2 linked regions of the Parabacteroides chongii genome follow. The protein of the gene in region 1 binds, or shares a complex with, the protein of each later gene. Links are inferred from orthologs where the notes say so. Each region holds a gene or a part of one and is shown in the gene's direction. Other genes may lie near its edges.

Region 1 (9,737 bases):
AATCCGCTGTCTGTCTCACAATTTATTCGTTCTTTTGCAGAAAAATTGGGAGGTATGCGCTCTGTGCGTATCTCCCCAATTTATTGAATAATAATAAGGTTACGTCTGATGGCTGAAAATAATAAGGTAAACTCGGTTTCTTTCTTTAATTCTCGTCTTACATCTATTATAAGTATAGCCCTGGTATTGTTTTTACTCGGGTTGATTCTGTTGATGGGACTGCTGGGGAATCAGTTATCGGTTTATGTGAAGGAAAATATATCCTTTTCCATTGTTTTGAAAGATAACCAGAAGGAGGCCGACATCAAGAAGATGCAGAAAAGCCTGGACGCACTTCCTTTTATTAAATCCACAGAATACATTTCGAAAGAACAGGCTGCGAAAGAACTGGAAGAAGAACTGGGAGAAAATCCCGAAACTTTCCTGGGCTTTAACCCTCTGCAAGCTTCTATAGAAGTAAAGTTGCATTCCGAATATGCCAATCCGGACAGCCTGCAGCATATTGAAAAGAAAATTAAAACATATACATCCGTTTCTGACCTGTTCTATCGTAAGGATATGATGCAGATGGTGAACGATAATATGAAACGCCTGGGCATTATCCTGCTTACGCTGGCAGTTATGCTGATGGCTATATCGTTTGTCCTGATCAGTAATACGATCCGTTTGCTGATCTATTCCAAACGTTTTTTGATCCATACGATGAAACTGGTCGGGGCTACTTCCGGTTTTATCAGGCGTCCTTTTGTCCGCTATAATGTCGTTAGCGGTATTTTTGCATCCATCCTGGCAATATTCATGCTGACCGGTTCGTTATATTATTTACAGCACGAATTGGACGGTTTTATTCAGCTTTTGGATGTGAAGGCTTTGCTGGTGGTTTTTGGAGCAGTGTTCTTGCTCGGAATCCTGTTGTCGGTGACGGCTACCGTGTTGGCTGTAAACAAGTACCTCCGTATGGGTGTTGATAAGTTGTATTATATATAATAAACAGAAAAGATGGCTAAGAGAGATTTTGCTTTCGGAAAAGAGAATTTTATTCTGATCGCAGTTGCTGTGGCAGTGATCATTATTGGTTTTATGTTGATGAGTGGTGGTGGATCAGGTGATACAACCAGTTTTAACCCGGAAATATTCAGTACGCGCCGTATTGTAGTTGCTCCGGTAGTAACGATGATCGGTTTCGGCCTGATGATTGTAGGAATCCTGAAAAACAGCAAAAATAAAGAGGCGGTAGAATGAGTTGGTTTGAAGCCTTGGTGCTGGGGATCGTACAGGGACTGACAGAGTATCTTCCTGTAAGCAGCAGCGGACATCTGGCAATCGGATCGGCGCTGTTCGGAATTGAAGGAGAAGAGAATCTGGCTTTTACAATCGTAGTCCACGTGGCTACGGTATTTAGTACATTAGTTATACTCTGGAAAGAGATCGAATGGATATTCCGCGGATTGTTCAAGTTTCAGATGAACAGTGAAACACGCTATGTGATCAATATCCTGATTTCTATGATACCGATCGGTATTGTCGGAGTATTTTTCAAAGATACAGTCGAAGCGATCTTCGGTTCGGGTTTGCTGATAGTCGGTTGCATGTTGCTGGTAACGGCGGCATTACTGTCTTTCTCCTATTATGCAAAACCCCGGCAGAAAGAAAATCTTTCGATGAAAGACGCTTTTATTATCGGTTTGGCTCAGGCTTGTGCCGTTCTGCCCGGACTTTCACGTTCCGGAACAACGATCGCTACAGGTTTGCTGTTGGGTAATAATAAAGCTAAACTGGCTCAATTCTCTTTCCTGATGGTTATTCCCCCGATTTTGGGTGAAGCCCTGCTGGATGTGTTGAAGCTGGTAAAGGGCGAAGATATTGCCGGAGATATTCCGACGCTTTCGCTGGTTGTCGGTTTTGTAGCTGCTTTCCTTTCCGGTTGTCTGGCTTGTAAGTGGATGATCAATATCGTGAAAAAAGGAAAGCTGATCTACTTTGCTATTTATTGTGCGATAGTCGGGCTGATCACTATTGCATGTACATTGATGAAGTAATATAGAATGGATTTTATAGCAGGAGAGGTTTTATATTTTAACAAGCCGCTGACGTGGACTTCGTTCGATCTGGTGAACAAGTTCCGTTATAAATTATCGCGGAAGCTGAAAGTAAAAAAGATAAAAGTCGGACATGCGGGAACGCTGGATCCGCTGGCTACCGGGGTCATGATCGTTTGTACCGGGAGGGCAACCAAGCGGATCGATGAATTTCAGTACCAGACCAAAGAATATGTGGCAACCCTGAAACTCGGGGAAACGACACCTTCGTTTGATCTAGAGAAAGAGATAGATGCCGTATATCCGACGGAACATATTACCCGGGAGATGGTAGAGGATGTGCTGAATTCGTTTGTAGGGACGATCCAGCAGATCCCTCCTGTTTTTTCGGCCTGCAAAGTGGATGGGAAGCGTGCCTATGAACTGGCACGTAAAGGTGAAGAAGTGGAGTTGAAGTCAAAGACGCTGGTGATCGACGAGATGGAACTGTTGGAATGCAGCCTGCCGGTCATTAAAATCCGTGTGGTATGCAGTAAGGGTACTTATATCCGTGCTTTGGCGCGTGATATCGGCGTTGCTCTGCATTCGGGAGCCCATCTGATCGGATTGGAGCGTACCCGGATCGGAGATATTACATTGGATAAATGCATGAATCCGGAAGATATCGATGCTTTTCTGGATGAAGCGGTTGGAGATCGTGTGGCTGATGAAGCCGGAACGGCTCCGATAGAAAAATGATAAGAATAAAAGAAAATAAATAAAGTAACATTATGAAGCTATCTAAATTCAAATTTAACTTACCGCAGGAACAGATCGCTCTTCATCCCGCAAAGAACAGAGATGAATCCCGGTTGATGGTTGTACACCGTAACACCGGAGAGATCGAGCACAAAGTCTTTAAAGACCTGTTGGAATATTTTGGAGAAAAAGATGTATTCATCTTCAACAACACGAAAGTTTTTCCTGCCCGTCTATATGGTAATAAGGAAAAGACCGGGGCACGTATCGAAGTGTTTTTGCTGCGTGAGCTGAACGAAGACCTTCGTCTTTGGGATGTGTTGGTTGATCCGGCCCGTAAGATCCGTATCGGTAATAAACTTTATTTCGGAGAGGACGATTCGATGGTTGCCGAAGTAATCGACAATACAACGTCACGCGGCCGTACTCTGCGTTTCCTGTATGACGGAAACCATGATGAGTTCAAAAAGGCATTGTATGCGCTGGGAGAGACTCCGCTGCCTAAATATATCGATCGCCCGGTAGAAGCGGACGACGAAGACCGTTACCAGAATATCTTCGCCAAGGAAGAAGGTGCGGTAGTGGCTCCGGCTGCCGGTCTGCATTTCAGCCGCGAATTGATGAAGCGTCTGGAGATCAAAGATTGCCGCTTCGCTTTCCTGACAGTTCATTCCGGATTGGGTAATTTCCGTGAAATCGATGTGGAAGACCTGACCAAGCATAAGATGGATTCCGAACAGATGATCGTGAATGCAGACGTTGTGGATATCGTAAATACAGGTAAGGACGACGGTCGCCAGATCTGTGCTGTCGGAACTTCCGTGATGCGTGCGGTAGAGACGGCTGTAAGCACGGACGGACATCTGAAAGAGTTTGAAGGATGGACGAATAAGTTCATTTTCCCTCCTTACGATTTCAGTGTGGCTACCAGCATGATCACCAACTTCCATATGCCGTTGTCTACGCTTCTGATGATGACTGCTTCATTCGGCGGATATGACCTGATCATGGATGCTTATGAGGTGGCATTGAAAGAAGGATACCGTTTCGGTGCTTATGGCGATGCAATGTTGATCATTTAAGACGTACGTTTATGGCTATTGCATACCTGGCTTTAGGTACGAATATAGGAAATAAAAGACGGAATATGATAACAGCCGCTGCGCTGTTAGCTGAAAGGGTGGGAGATGTTCTCGCCCTTTCCGGTTTTTATGAAACCGAACCCTGGGGATTTCAGTCGGAGAATACGTTCCTGAATGCCGCTTTACGGCTCGAAACCTCTTTATCCCCGCTGGAGCTGCTGAAAGCGACCCAGCAGATAGAGGTGGAAATGGGACGTACGCAGAAAAGCAACGGTACTTATCATGACCGCATCATCGATATCGATATTCTGCTGTATGACGATCTGATCCTGCAGACGCCGGAACTGACATTGCCGCATCCGTTGATGCAGGATCGCCGGTTCGTGATGGAACCCTTGCTTGAAATAGCTCCGAACGTGGTTCATCCGGTGTTTAAAAAGACAATTGTATCCCTGATTCGGGAACACAACATTTTGTAACTTCATACTGTTTTCAAATAGAACTATAAAAGATAAAGCAATGAATGACATAGAAAAGATCCTGACCGGTGGAGGAATGGTTTTCAAGAAGAAAGCCTCAGAAGAAAATGTCGGAGAAAAAAAAATAAAATACTCTGATTTTCTGAAAGGTACACATAAATCGGGTTCGGCAAAGATGAAAGCCGAATACAAGTATAAAAAAGCACTTCGTAACACAAAGAAGAAAAAATAATTGTCAATTATCAATTATCAATTGTCAATTATTTATATCTTTGCCTCCGAATTGATGTGGATAGATTTGTATTGCTTGCAACCACAGGAAAAAATGCTAAAAACAAGTTCTTTTCTTAGCCGTTCCGGCGAACAGATTCCTTCCGTTATCAATTCATTATTAATAATCGATTGTCTGTTGTTGATTGATTCTAGGTATGTCTGATATCTAATTCTCAATTCTCAATTTTCAATTTTCAATTTTCAATTAAAAAGTAATGAGTTATTTATTCACCTCCGAATCGGTGTCCGAAGGGCACCCCGATAAAGTAGCCGATCAGATATCGGATGCTTTGCTGGATGAGTTTCTTGCCTATGACAAGAACTCGAAAGTTGCTTGCGAAACCCTTGTTACAACCGGACAGGTTGTCTTGGCTGGAGAAGTTAAATCAAGTGCTTATGTAGACGTGCAGGAAGTGGCACGCGGTGTGATCGAAAAGATCGGTTACACGAAGAGCGAGTATCAGTTTGAAGCCAAATCGTGCGGCGTATTCTCTGCTATCCATGAACAGAGCGGTGATATCAACCGCGGTGTTGAACGCGAAGACCCTTACAACCAGGGTGCGGGCGACCAGGGAATGATGTTCGGATATGCAACGAATGAAACTGAAAACTACATGCCTTTGGCTCTCGACCTTTCACACAGTTTGTTGTGGGAGCTGGCAGACATCCGCAAGAACGAGAACGAACTGATGCCTTACCTCCGTCCGGATGCAAAGAGTCAGGTTACTATTGAATATGATGACAACGGCAAGCCGTTGCGCATCGATACGATCGTTGTTTCTACGCAGCACGATGAGTTTATCGGTCCGAAAGGCATCAGCCAGGAGGAAGCCGACATCGCTATGCAGAAGAAGATTGCAGCTGATGTGAAGAAGATCCTGATTCCGCGCGTAAAAGCCCAGTATCCGGCTCATGTGCAGGCTTTGTTCAACGACGATATCATCTATCATGTCAATCCGACCGGTAAGTTTGTGATCGGCGGCCCTCACGGTGACACAGGTCTGACAGGACGTAAGATCATCGTGGATACATACGGTGGAAAAGGAGCCCACGGCGGTGGCGCATTCTCAGGGAAAGACCCTTCGAAAGTGGACCGTTCCGCAGCCTATGCTGCCCGTCATATTGCGAAAAACCTGGTGGCTGCCGGGGTTGCTGATGAAATGCTCGTACAGGTTTCTTATGCGATCGGTGTAGCCAAACCGATGAATATTTTCGTCAATACGTTTGGACGTGCCAATGTGAAACTGTCGGACGGCGAGATCGCAGAGAAGATATGGAATCTTTTCGATATGCGTCCGAAAGCAATCGAAGAGCGTCTGAAATTGCGTAATCCGATCTATCTGGAAACAGCTTCTTACGGACATATGGGACGTAAGCCGGAGCTTGTTACCAAGACATTTACTTCCCGTTATAACCCGGAACCTACTATTTGCGAGGTGGAGTTGTTTACCTGGGAGAAACTGGATTATGTGGATAAAGTAAAAGAAGCATTCGGACTCTGATATCCGGATAACAATAAGAGGGAGCGGTTATAACGTGAGTTATAATCGCTTTTTTTTGTTTATAAACCAAGAATTTAGTCCTTTATGAAATCTTTTTATTTATAAATCCCTATATTTGGCACCTAAGTAATCCCTAAATCTAAATCTTATGCGTAGAATTATTCAGCTTCTCTCGCTCGCCATGATTATATTACTGGCGGCAGCATGTAAGGAGACCTCTCCGTTCAAGTACGAGTCGGTCCCTAATGATCCCATGAAAGCACGTATCTATACGCTGGATAACGGCTTGAAAGTGTATTTGACCGTGAACAAAGAGACCCCGCGTATTCAGACTTACATTGCTGTCAGGGTGGGCGGAAAAAATGACCCGGCTGAAACGACCGGGTTGGCACATTACTTTGAACATCTGATGTTTAAGGGTACACAAAAGTTCGGAACTCAGAACTATGAGGCGGAAAAACCGCTGCTCGACCAGATCGAACAACTGTTTGAAGTATACCGGAAGACTACGGATGAGGCTGAAAGGAAAGCTATCTACCATCAGATCGACAGCGTATCCTATGAAGCATCCAAATATGCGATTCCCAATGAGTACGATAAGTTGATGTCGGCTATCGGAGCCAACGGAACCAACGCTTATACGGGATTTGACATGACTGTCTATACGGAAGATATCCCTTCCAATCAGATAGACAACTGGGCTAAAATCCAGGCAGACCGTTTTGAGAACAACGTGATCCGCGGCTTCCATACGGAACTGGAGACTGTCTATGAAGAAAAGAACATGTCTCTGACCAGCGATGGCCGTAAGGTGTATGAAGCTGTACTGAGTGCTCTTTTCCCGGATCATCCGTATGGAACACAGACTGTTTTGGGAACTCAGGAAAATCTGAAAAATCCGTCTATCACCAATATCAAGAACTATCATGCTACTTGGTACGTACCCAATAATATGGCAATCTGTATGTCAGGTGATTTTGATCCGGATAAGACGATTGAGGTGATCGATAAATATTTCGGTCATCTGCAGCCGAACCCGAATTTACCGAAATTGCCGGTGACTCACGAATCGCCGATCAAAGCACCGGTTGTAAAAGAAGTGTTGGGCGTAGATGCTGAAAATGTGACTCTGGGATGGCGTTTTCCGGGCGCATCGTCTCCGGAAGAAGATTTGCTGAACCTCACCGGCGAGATCGTGAATAACGGCAAAGCAGGTTTGTTGGATGTGGATCTGGTTCAGCAGCAGAAAGTGCTGAGTTGTTACGCCGGAACATATGGTATGGCCGATTATAATGCTTTTGTAATGAGTGGCCGTCCGAAACAGGGACAAACCCTGGATGATGTAAAAGACCTTTTCCTGGCAGAGATAGAGAAACTGAAAAAGGGTGATTTCGATGAAGGATTACTGGAAGCGGCGATCAATAATTATAAGTTGATGCAGATGTATCGGCTGGATAATAACAACAGCCGTGCGGATATGTTCGTTTCTGCATTCATAAACGGGGTGGACTGGAAAGATGAGGTAGCCCAGTTGGATCGTTTGAGCAAGGTTACCAAACAGCAGATTGTCGAGTTTGCCAATAAGTATTTCGGAGATAATTATGCCTTAATCTATAAAAGAGAAGGAAAGGACCCGAATGAAAAGAAAATCGACAAGCCTAAAATTACTCCTATCGTAATGAACCGTGACAGTTCGAGTGTATTCCTCAAAGAGATACAGGCTGCCGAGGTGGCTCCGATAGAACCGGTCTTTCTGGACTATGACAAGGATTTGCAGAAGCTGACAGCCAAATCGGATATTCCTGTCCTTTACAAACAGAACATGACGAACGATATTTTCTCTCTGATGTATGTCTTTGAGATGGGCACCAACAACGATAAGGCGATGGGTACGGCTTTTGAATACATGAAATATCTGGGAACTTCAAAGAAAAGCCTGAAAGAGATCAATGAAGAATTTTATCGTCTGGCATGTTATTTCAACGTTTTCCCCGGCTCGGACCGTACATATGTCATGCTGGAGGGATTGAAAGAAAATATGCCGAAGGCAATGGCTCTCTTTGAAGAAATTTTGGCGGATGCCCAGGTGGATAAAGACACTTACGGTAATCTGGCTGCTGATATTCTGAAAAAACGGGCGGATGCCAAATTGAACCAGGGACAGAATTTCAACAAACTGATCCAGTATGCCATCTGGGGGCCGCAGTCTCCGTCTACGCATGTCCTGACCACTGCCGAGTTACAGCAGATGGATCCTCAGGAGCTGGTTGACCGTATCCGCAAGATAAATACCTACGAACATAAGATCCTGTATTATGGTCCTGAAAAAACACAGGCATTGCTGGATATCGTTAATCAGTATCATAATGTTCCGGAGAAACTGGCTCCTGTTCCGGCAGCAACCGAGTTCAAACAACAGGAAACACCGGAAAATAAAGTGCTGTTGGCTCAATACGATGCCAAGCAGATTTATTTCTCTGCTGTATCCAACCGGGGAGAGAAATTCGATCCGTCGGTTCAGCCCACATTGAACATGTATAACGAATATTTCGGTGGTGGCATGAATGCTATCGTTTTCCAGGAGATGCGTGAAGCCCGTGGTCTGGCTTATTCTGCCGGGGCATTCCTGATCACTCCTTCCAAATTGAAATATCCGTATGTATACCGTACGTTTATTGCCACCCAGAATGACAAGATGATCGATGCGATGAAAGCATTCGATGATATCATCAACAATATGCCGGAATCGGAGAAAGCGTTTAATCTGGCAAAAGACGCTCTGATAACCCGTATGCGTACTGAACGTATTACGAAATCGGGCGTGTTATGGTCATATCTGAATGCTCAGGATTTGGGATTGACTACCGACAGCCGGAAGGAACTGTATGAAAAAGTCCCGTCCATGACTTTGGCGGATATTAAAGCATTCCAGGAAAAATGGGTGAAAGGACGTAAATATACGTATTGTGTTCTGGGAGATGAAAAAGATCTGGATCTGAAATCCCTGGGCCAGTACGGACCGGTTACCAAACTGAGTAAAGAGGAGATATTCGGGTATTAAATAAAAAAACTCCGGTCATTCGACCGGAGTTTTTTGTTATCCTTCTTCTTGTTGCATTTCTATTTCCTTCACTTTCCGGAACAGGTCGGAAGCGAAAATGAAGTCATTCAGTGCTTTATTGTTGGAGGTGATAACCTGTTCTTTCGTGCCCTGCCATTCTTTTACGCCTTCCTTGATGAAGATGATGTTTTCTCCGATATTCATTACGGAGTTCATGTCGTGGGTGTTGATAACGGTCGTCATCTTATATTCCGTCGTAATATCATGAATCAGGTCGTCTATCAGTAACGATGTTTTCGGGTCCAGTCCGGAGTTCGGCTCGTCACAGAAAAGATACTTCGGGTTCAGCGCAATCGCACGGGCAATGGCTGCACGCTTCATCATACCGCCGCTGATCTCCGACGGGTATAAATGTTCTGCTTCCGAAAGGTTGACACGTTCCAGGCAAAACATAGCCCTCTTTTCTCTTTCCTTAGAGGAGTCTTTTGAGAACATGTTAAGTGGAAACATGACATTCTCCAGAACAGTCATACTGTCAAACAGGGCGGATCCCTGGAACAGCA
Region 2 (9,679 bases), 2.5 Mb from region 1 along the record:
ATGATAACGGCATTTACGACGTGAAGGTGATTTCTACTCCCGGACATTTGACAGACCATTACAATCCTGCAAATCAAACGGTGAATCTTAGTGAATCGGTATATTACAGTAATAGTATTGCTGCGGCAGCCGTTGCAGCCCATGAATGCGGTCATGCGGTACAGCATGCCACTTCGTATGCTCCGCTGAAGATGCGGTCGGCATTGGTTCCGGTGGTCAGCTTCGCTTCGAATATCATGACGTGGGTGTTGCTGGGCGGTATGTTGCTGATCCATCAGTTCCCGCAGTTGCTGCTGTTCGGTATCATTCTGTTTGCATCGACGACATTGTTCAGCTTTATCACGTTGCCGGTCGAGATCAATGCCAGCCAGCGTGCGTTGGTTTGGTTGAGTAGTGCCGGTATAACGAATGTCAGTACGCATGGAATGGCGGAAGATGCTTTGCGTTCTGCTGCTTATACCTATGTGGTGGCTGCTTTAGGTTCGTTGGCTACATTATTATATTATATAATGATCTTCCTGGGCGGAAGAAGCCGTGACTAAACGGAAATGACTGCGGCAGCGGATAAAACTGGCTGCTGCAGTGAATAGGGACTGGCTGCTGCACCCACTAAAAATAGCTGCCCGAGTCATTTTGAATGGCTCGGGCAGCTATTTTTATTTCTTCTTTTTCTTCTCTTGACTGAATTTTCGTTCGATATAGAGAGACCAAATAAAGGCTACGATTGCCAATATCATAGGAATTGAAAATGCTAAAAGAATGTTAGTCATAATTACTCCTCCTTTAATTTTATGAATCGCAAGCCTAGTCCAAGAAAGACGGCAACTGCGATAATTCCACTTAAATAAATAGTGATGGTATAGTCTCGTTATATTTTGCGTACGTTACAAATGTAGCAAAAAGGAACGTATAAAACAATGAACTTGTTTCGGAATCTACGAATTTGAAACAAAATACCTACCTTTGCCTGCCGAATAATAATTTAATATATAGAAGTCGGTTAGCTCCGACGATAAACAAGAGCAAACGATATATGCAGAAGCCGTCTATACCAAAAGGTACCAGAGATTTTTCGCCTGAAGAAATGGCGAAACGTAATTATATATTCAATACGATTCGTGAAGTATATCATCTGTACGGATTTCAGCAAATAGAAACCCCAGCCATGGAAAACCTGTCGACCCTGATGGGCAAGTATGGTGAAGAAGGTGATAAGCTGCTTTTTAAGATATTAAACTCAGGCGATTGCTTCTCCGGTATTACTGATGAGGAACTGCTGGAACGTAATCCTGTACGTTTCGGTGTGAAAGCCTGCGAGAAAGGTTTGCGTTACGACCTGACCGTGCCTTTTGCCCGTTACGTGGTGCAGCACCGCAATGACATAACATTCCCTTTCAAACGCTATCAAATACAACCCGTATGGCGTGCTGACCGTCCGCAGAAAGGACGTTACCGTGAGTTTTATCAGTGTGATGGAGATGTGGTCGGTTCCGACTCGCTGATCAATGAAGTGGAACTGATCCAGATCATGGATGAGGTATTCCACCGTTTCGGTATCCGCGTTTGCATCAAGATGAACAACCGTAAGATCTTATCCGGTATTGCCGAGATCATCGGTGAAGCAGATAAGATTGTCGATATAACCGTAGCTATCGATAAGCTGGATAAGATCGGCCTGGATAATGTAAACGAAGAACTTCGCTCGAAAGGCCTTACCGAAGATGCCATTGCCCGCCTGCAGCCGATCATCATGCTGGCAGGAACCAACCGCGAGAAACTGGCCGTATTGAAAGAACAGCTGGCAACCTCCGAGATCGCCATGAAGGGTATTGAAGAAATGACCTTCATCCTCGACCGTATCGATCAGCTGCCTATGCGTGCCGAATTGGAACTTGACCTGACATTGGCGCGCGGACTGAACTATTATACCGGAGCCATCTTTGAAGTGAAAGCCCTCGACGTACAGATCGGAAGTATCACCGGTGGCGGACGATATGACAACTTGACCGGCGTATTTGGCATGGACGGTGTGTCGGGTGTCGGTATCTCTTTCGGTGCAGACCGTATCTTCGACGTGCTGAACCAGCTGGATCTCTATCCTGCCGATTCATTAATGACAACGCAGCTGTTGTTTGTCAACTTCGGAGCCACGGAAGAGAGCTACCTGTTGCCGATTATCTCGAAAGTGCGTGCTGCCGGAATCCGTACGGAGTTATTCCCGGAAGCGTCCAAGATGAAGAAACAGATGGGCTATGCCGATACGAAGAAAATCCCGTTTGTCGCCATCGTTGGTGAAACGGAAATGAACGAAGGCAAGATCAACCTGAAGAATATGATCACAGGCGAACAGGTCCCTGTCACTGTGGAAGAGCTGATCGCCCGGTTCTAATAAAAAAGCCGGTGATAAAAGTCTGTAAATGGCACGCAGATGACACAGATTAGGTGGATTGACACAGATAAAGTATTTATTAATAATAACAATCAGTGGTCATCTGCTCAATCCGCGTCATCTGTGTGCCGTTTACAAACTTAGATACCACGTTTATCCTTATTTATCATGAAAGCATATCAATTAATTCTCACATTCGCATTATGTCTTTCGGCCTGTACTATCCAACCGCGTGCATCGTGGGTGACAACGACCGAAAATGATCAATGGGTGGAACGTCCCGACCTGGTATCGGCCTCTGTAGATACCATTCCCGACATCGACGCCGTTGTCCATACCGGAAAGAAACTCCAGAAGATAGACGGCTTCGGTGCCTGTTTCAACGAACTGGGCTGGATCTCTCTGAGTAAACTCGACCCGACAGTCCGTGAAGAAATCCTCGAAGAACTCTTCTTCCCCGAGATAGGGGCAAACTTTACCATCTGCCGTATGCCGGTAGGAGCCAATGACTTCTCCCGCGACTGGTACTCGTACAACGAAACCGACGGTGATTTCGACATGCAATATTTCACCATCGCCAACGACCAGCAGACGTTGATCCCTTTCATCAAAGGTGCGCAAAAATACAATCCCGGTCTGAGTATCTGGGCTTCCCCCTGGTGTCCTCCATCCTGGATGAAACACAATAAGCATTACGCCTCCGCCTATACCGGCGAAGCCTATAACGAGAAATACCGCAACGGCCTGCCTGCCGATAAAGTCGGTTACGAAGGCACGGACATGTTTATCCAGGATTCGCTTTACTTGCAAGCGTACGCCCTTTATTTCTCCAAATTCATCGAAGCCTACCGCGAACAAGGCATCGACATCTTTGCCGTCATGCCGCAGAACGAATTTAACTCGGCACAGATATTTCCCAGCTGTTGCTGGACGGCTGCCTCGCTGGCTAACTTTGTCGGCAACTACCTCGGTCCGGCTATGAAGGAGCTGGATGTCAAAGTCATGTTCGGAACCATGGAGCGTGGCAACGAAGCCCTGGTCGATACTATCCTGACTGATCCGGCAAGCGGAAAATATATCAGCGGTGTCGGTTTCCAATGGGCAGGGAAAGGAGCCATCAAAGGAATCCACGAACGCTATCCGGCTATGAAACTCTACCAGACGGAGCAGGAATGCGGCGACGGTAAGAACGACTGGAGCGGTGCCGTCTATTCCTGGAACCTGATGCGTCATTACCTGGATAACGGAGCCTCGGCATATATGTACTGGAATATCTCGCTCGACAAAGGCGGCATCAGCCGTTGGGGATGGGCGCAAAATTCGTTGGTCGTTGTCGATCCCGATACGAAAACCTTCCGTTATACCCCCGAATATTATGTCATGAAACATCTGAGCCATTACGTTCAGCCTGGTGCCCGGAAGCTCGAAACCACCGGCCGGTACAGCAATCTGATGGCTTTTGTCAATCCCGATAAAAGTATAGTTGTCGCTTTGGCAAACGAGGGGAATGAAGACCGCCAGGTATCTGTCGAAATCGACGGTCGTGTCTACCAACCCGTACTGTCTGCGCATTCCTTTGCCACGCTGCAGATAGACTAAATATTACTAGCTTTAGGTTAAAAGGTGGCTGCTTATGAACTACCATACTGTTACTTTTGTTCTAGTCGGGAAGCATGGAGGGCGGAATGTATAGTCATCCTGTCAGTCATGTCGGTGTATCTACCGGTCTGTTTATGCAAAATTGTCAGTCTTTTTCCTGTCAGTAAATTTGGCACAGATTTCGCATAGGAGTAAACGTGAATTAGAAATTCATAGTAAAACATAATATTATTAACATTAAAAATATATCAAAGATGAACATTAGACCATTAGCAGACAGAGTGCTTATCAAGCCGGCTGCAGCAGAAGAAAAGACACTTGGCGGAATCATTATCCCTGATTCAGCAAAAGAAAAACCTTTAAAAGGTGAAGTTGTTGCCGTAGGTAACGGAACAAAGGATGAAGAAATGGTTGTGAAGAGTGGCGATACTGTACTGTACGGAAAGTATGCAGGAACAGAGATCGAACTGGACGGTGAAAAGTATTTGATCATGCGTCAGTCTGATATCTTAGCTATTATCTAATTCATTAACGGACAATAAAAAAATAATATAATCATGGCAAAAGAAATTAAGTACGATATGGATGCCCGCGACCTTTTGAAGAAAGGTGTGGACGAACTGGCAAATGCAGTAAAAGTAACATTAGGCCCGAAAGGCCGTAACGTGATCATCGAAAAGAAATTCGGTGCTCCTCACATTACAAAAGACGGTGTAACGGTTGCAAAAGAAGTTGAATTGGCTTGCCCGTTCGAAAACATGGGTGCACAGTTGGTTAAAGAAGTGGCTTCCAAGACTAACGACAATGCAGGTGACGGTACTACTACTGCTACTGTATTGGCACAATCCATCATCGGTGTTGGTCTGAAGAACGTTACAGCAGGTGCTAACCCAATGGACTTGAAACGCGGTATCGACAAAGCCGTTGCCAAAGTGGTTGAAAAGATCGCCGACCAGGCTGAAGAAGTAGGCGACCAGTTCGAAAAGATCGAACACGTTGCTAAAATCTCTGCCAACGGTGACGAAACTATCGGTAAGCTGATTGCAGAAGCTATGCAAAAAGTGAAGAAAGAAGGCGTTATCACAGTGGAAGAAGCTAAAGGTACTGAAACTACAGTAGACGTAGTGGAAGGTATGCAGTTCGACCGTGGTTACATCTCTCCGTACTTCGTAACAAATACAGAAAAGATGGAATGCGAGATGGAAAATCCGTATATCCTGATCTACGACAAGAAGATCTCTGTATTGAAAGACCTGCTTCCTATTCTTGAACCGGCTGTTCAGAGCGGACGTCCTCTGTTGATCATCGCTGAAGATATCGACAGTGAAGCATTGGCTACATTGGTAGTGAACCGTCTGCGTGGTTCTCTGAAGATCTGTGCAGTGAAGGCTCCGGGCTTCGGCGACCGTCGTAAAGCCATGTTGGAAGATATTGCTGTCCTGACAGGCGGTGTTGTTATCTCCGAAGAAAAAGGTTTGAAGCTGGAAGGTGCTACAATGGATATGTTGGGTACTGCCGAAAAGATCACTGTAGACAAAGATACTACTATCATTGTTAACGGTGCAGGCGACAAAGCTGCTATCCAGGCTCGTATCGGTCAGATCAAGACTCAGATCGAAAACACTACTTCCGATTATGATAAAGAAAAACTGCAGGAACGTCTGGCTAAGATGGCAGGTGGTGTAGCTGTTCTTTACGTAGGTGCTCCTTCTGAAGTGGAAATGAAAGAAAAGAAAGACCGTGTTGACGATGCTTTGCATGCAACCCGCGCTGCTATCGAAGAAGGTACAGTTCCTGGTGGTGGTGTAGCTTACATCCGTGCTATCGAAGCATTGGAAGGAATGAAGGGCGAAAACGAAGACGAAACAACAGGTATCGAAATCGTTAAACGTGCTATCGAAGAACCGTTGCGTCAGATCGTTGCCAATGCTGGTAAAGAAGGTGCCGTTATCGTTCAGAAAGTAAAAGAAGGTAAAGGTGACTTCGGTTACAATGCTCGTACAGACAAATATGAAAACCTGTGCGCAGTAGGTGTAATCGACCCGGCTAAGGTTACTCGTGTTGCTTTGGAAAATGCAGCTTCTATCGCTGGTATGTTCCTGACAACAGAATGTGTAATTGCTGAAAAGAAAGAAGAAGGTCCTGCTATGCCTCCGATGAACCCGGGTATGGGTGGCGGAATGGGCGGCATGATGTAATCTCGTCCCATAAGATAAATTATAAACGGCTGCTTCCGAAAAAGGAAGTGGCCGTTTTTTTATTATATTTGTTGCGGTTTACATATATAATAATGTATAGTGATAAAGATTAAAGAAGGATTCAAAGGAGAACGATTCGTCTCTTTGCCGGACGAGTTGCTTGAAACGTATAGTCGAGAACCGCTTATAGGTAATTTGTATGTCCGTAAGATCGGTTTCTTCCCGAAAGTCAAGTACCATTACGTACAAAAGGATAAGGGATGCAACTATGCCATGCTTATCTACTGTACGGAAGGGGAGGGCTGGTATACGGTTCATGGAAAGACGTATCCCGTCAGGCAGAACCAATACATTATTATTCCCCCGAATGTTCCTTATTCTTTTGGTGCTTCGGAGACTGATCCGTGGACTATTTATTGGGTTCACTTTATGGGAGAACTGAGTGACCAGTTTCTGCCGTCCACTCCTATACCCGGATCGATCCTTCCGGGGGAATATTCACGTCTTCAGGATCGGATACAATTGTTCGAGGAGATATATGCCTGTTTCTCGATGGGGTATATAAAGGAATATATGGTTTATTCTTCCATGTGTCTTTATATGTTCCTTACCTCTTTTTTATATCTGGAACAGTATCGTTATATAAATTTGCCTAACCATAAGGAGTATTCTTTTGCTTCGCGGGTGATCCATTATATGAATGAGCATGTCGAGCGAAACCTTACGTTGGATCAGTTGGCGGCCTATTTCAAGTATTCCCCGTCTCATTTCTCTATGCTGTTTCAAAAAGAAACAGGTGTGGCACCGATCAGTTATTTTATCCGGCTGAAGATCCAGAAGGCTTGCCAGTATATTGTACTGACTGGCTTGAAACTGAATGAGATATCTACTAAGCTTGGTTTTGAAGAGCCCGCTTACTTTTCGCGTACTTTCACGAAAGTGATGGGCCTCTCGCCTTCCGAATACCGGAAACGGGAGTCGGAGCACGGGATAGTTTGATAGGAATGATGAAGGTTGTACGTGAAAACCTGTCATTTGTCCTTTTTAAGCTTGGAATAGGATAAGAAAGCAAGGTTAAAGGGAAAAAAAGATATCAAAAAAATAGTCTAACTAAAAAAGATATGTATCTTTGTGCTATGTTTTTGGTGCGAAGTATGCACCGACGGGATTAAATGATATCCGTTGTCGAGCTTTATTTTTATTATAAGATAGATTTATTAGAACTTTATATTTTATTACTAATTAAATTATTTGATTATGAACAAAAAGTTTTCTACTCTTTTTGTCGGCGCCCTGCTGACAACTAGTCTTGGAGCTTTCGCGCAAGGTACAACTGCCGTACATACCAATGTAAATGAAATTGGTCACGGTATTGAACTGCGCCCAACTGCAACTGCCAGCGCTGAAACAGGTGATGGTGTTAACCGTTTTGATACAAACAAATTGTATCAGTTGACAGACGCAGATGCAGATGGAAAAGTATTGATCCAGACTCGTAATTACACTACCGGAGAATTGAATTTGAAGTTGGTTGCTGTGGAAGATGCTCCTATCAATGCTTCTTTATGGTCTATAAAGGTAAAAGGTGACCTCACTAGCGGTTACAGCTATACTTTTGTAAACAAAGAAACAAACCTTGAACTGGTTTATGCACATGTTAATGCAGCTGTATTTGATGGTGATGCTCCGAAAAAAACATCTGACACAGATGAAGCAACAAGTATTCTTGAAGGTTGTCTGACAGATTGGAGTTGGTATACAACAGATGTGCAGACTGACAATTTCAAGTTGGCTCCTGTTTATTCTTATTTTAACAATCAGGATTCTGTTGTTGTATTGCAGAAAAACCAGGATGATGAAATTGTCGCAGTTAAATATTCTAAGAAAGTTGCCGGTGACCGTGTAGTATCTATCACTGATGCTGTAACGTTGAAACCTGTATTAGCTGGTGGTATCGTTTTGAAAGCGGCTGATCTGAACAATGTAGTTGATTTCCAGTATGGTGGAAAATTCACTATTGCTTCTGCTGTTGCTCCTAAAACAGTTAGCCCGTTCTTAGCGAATGCATTTACTGCAAAAGATTATAATGACACGGATTTCCCGAGTGTTAATACTGCAGTAGGTGTTGAAGCTAATAGAAAGAAATTAGGTCTTTCTGATGATCCGGCTGTAGGGTTATATGCTGATCATTTTGTTTATCTGACAACTGGTACGAATAAAGTACTGAGCGTTGGTACAGAATTCTTCTCTAGCAGTAGTAAAGAGTTGCCAATGGTTTTATTGGAAGGTCTTCCTAAAGATGTAGATAAACCTGTCGCTTCTATGAGTGATGCAGCATGGGAAGCTCGTAGCTTGTTCAAATTTACTTATTATCCTTCTCAGGATAGTCTGGTTGTTGAACCGATGAATGCTTTATCAAAGAATCCTACTAGCGATGTATGGCAGAATGCTGATTATGCATTTAACTCTACAAACAATAACGAAAATGCAATACATGTAGACGCTGCGCCTACTGAGGCTGATTTGAACAAGGATACTTATGGCGAAGTTGTTGTTCGTATCGCTTATTTGACAGACGATCAGGCTGTTATTACAGCTAAGAACACAGAGTTGAATGGTTATGATATGCCGGGTTCTCTGCAGACTAAGTTTAATTTCAAAGACAGAACTTTCAAGTATCTGACTCGTACGAAAGTTGATCAGGGCTTGTATTTCATCAAAGATGTAGCAACTGAAAAGTATGTTGTTGACAATTTCGTTGGTAAACTGATGCTGGATGCTGAAACAGCTGTTCAGAATTATAATGATATGCCGGCTACTATGTGGGTTGTTAAGACTACAGGTTGCGGTTTAGTTCCGACAGTTGCTGTTTACAACCGTGAATATGCAGACGAAGTATACGAAGGTCAGCTTTATTCTAATGAAGATGGTAGCGTTTACTTTATCAATCAGAACTTTGATTCTTTCACAGATAAACAACTACTGCATACTGACAACTATAAGTTTAATACTGTTGCAGACGGTGAAGCTACAACTAGCGTTTACCATGGTTACGGACATTTAACTTCTGATGATCTGCTTTATACTAAGTATTATCTGAACTATAACTTGTTCGCTAATCCGAACTTGTATCTGAATGTAACTGCTACTAAGAGCTTTGCTCCGACTGAAGGTCAGGCTACTACTTATGAGTTGACTGAAGCTAAGAATGTATTTGACGTTAATGGTACTGCTATTGATGTTCCTTTCGGTTACGGTGCTCAAATCGGTTTACCGCAGTTGATCAGAACCGGTTATGTATTGAAAGTTAGCGATAAAAACTTGATCGATAACGATAAGGTTTATGTATATCTGGTTGAACCGAAGGGTAAGACTCCTTACTACAAGGCTATGACGAAAGAGGAAGCTGCTGCTGCTACGGATGAAAATCCGAAACTGGCTGTATTCTATCTGAAGGCTGACCAGCGCATGCATAGCGATCTTGACACTCGTG

The links.
Region 2: the proteins of metK (region 1) and groL are in contact, whole or in part, in a cryo-EM structure (PDB 8P4O), measured with the Escherichia coli proteins. The link is inferred for Parabacteroides chongii from one-to-one orthologs.

What each region holds. Positions count from the first base shown.
Region 1 is NZ_CP120849.1:443,457-453,193, reverse strand. The notes cover bases 4,015-6,969. They hold metK (methionine adenosyltransferase), read left to right. Parts: upstream 4,015-4,826; coding sequence 4,827-6,113; downstream 6,114-6,969. Other genes in these bases: P3L47_RS02095 (M16 family metallopeptidase), read left to right, coding at 6,262-6,969; P3L47_RS02105 (hypothetical protein), read left to right, coding at 4,379-4,570; folK (2-amino-4-hydroxy-6-hydroxymethyldihydropteridine diphosphokinase), read left to right, coding at 4,015-4,338. Outside these bases: P3L47_RS02135 (cell division protein FtsX), read left to right, coding at 109-987; P3L47_RS02130 (DUF3098 domain-containing protein), read left to right, coding at 1,000-1,242; P3L47_RS02125 (undecaprenyl-diphosphate phosphatase), read left to right, coding at 1,239-2,039; tRNA pseudouridine(55) synthase TruB, read left to right, coding at 2,046-2,777; tRNA preQ1(34) S-adenosylmethionine ribosyltransferase-isomerase QueA, read left to right, coding at 2,810-3,859; more of folK, read left to right, coding at 3,871-4,014; more of P3L47_RS02095, read left to right, coding at 6,970-9,174; P3L47_RS02090 (ABC transporter ATP-binding protein), read right to left, coding at 9,211-9,737. UniProt on the Escherichia coli protein: Catalyzes the formation of S-adenosylmethionine (AdoMet) from methionine and ATP.
Region 2 is NZ_CP120849.1:2,974,550-2,984,228, forward strand. What follows is about bases 3,969-6,865. They hold groL (chaperonin GroEL), read left to right. Parts: upstream 3,969-4,545; coding sequence 4,546-6,186; downstream 6,187-6,865. Other genes in these bases: P3L47_RS10975 (glycoside hydrolase family 30 protein), read left to right, coding at 3,969-3,988; P3L47_RS10980 (co-chaperone GroES), read left to right, coding at 4,243-4,512; P3L47_RS10990 (AraC family transcriptional regulator), read left to right, coding at 6,286-6,865. Outside these bases: P3L47_RS10965 (zinc metallopeptidase), read left to right, coding at 1-542; hisS (histidine--tRNA ligase), read left to right, coding at 1,034-2,389; more of P3L47_RS10975, read left to right, coding at 2,558-3,968; more of P3L47_RS10990, read left to right, coding at 6,866-7,185; P3L47_RS10995 (DUF6383 domain-containing protein), read left to right, coding at 7,444-9,679.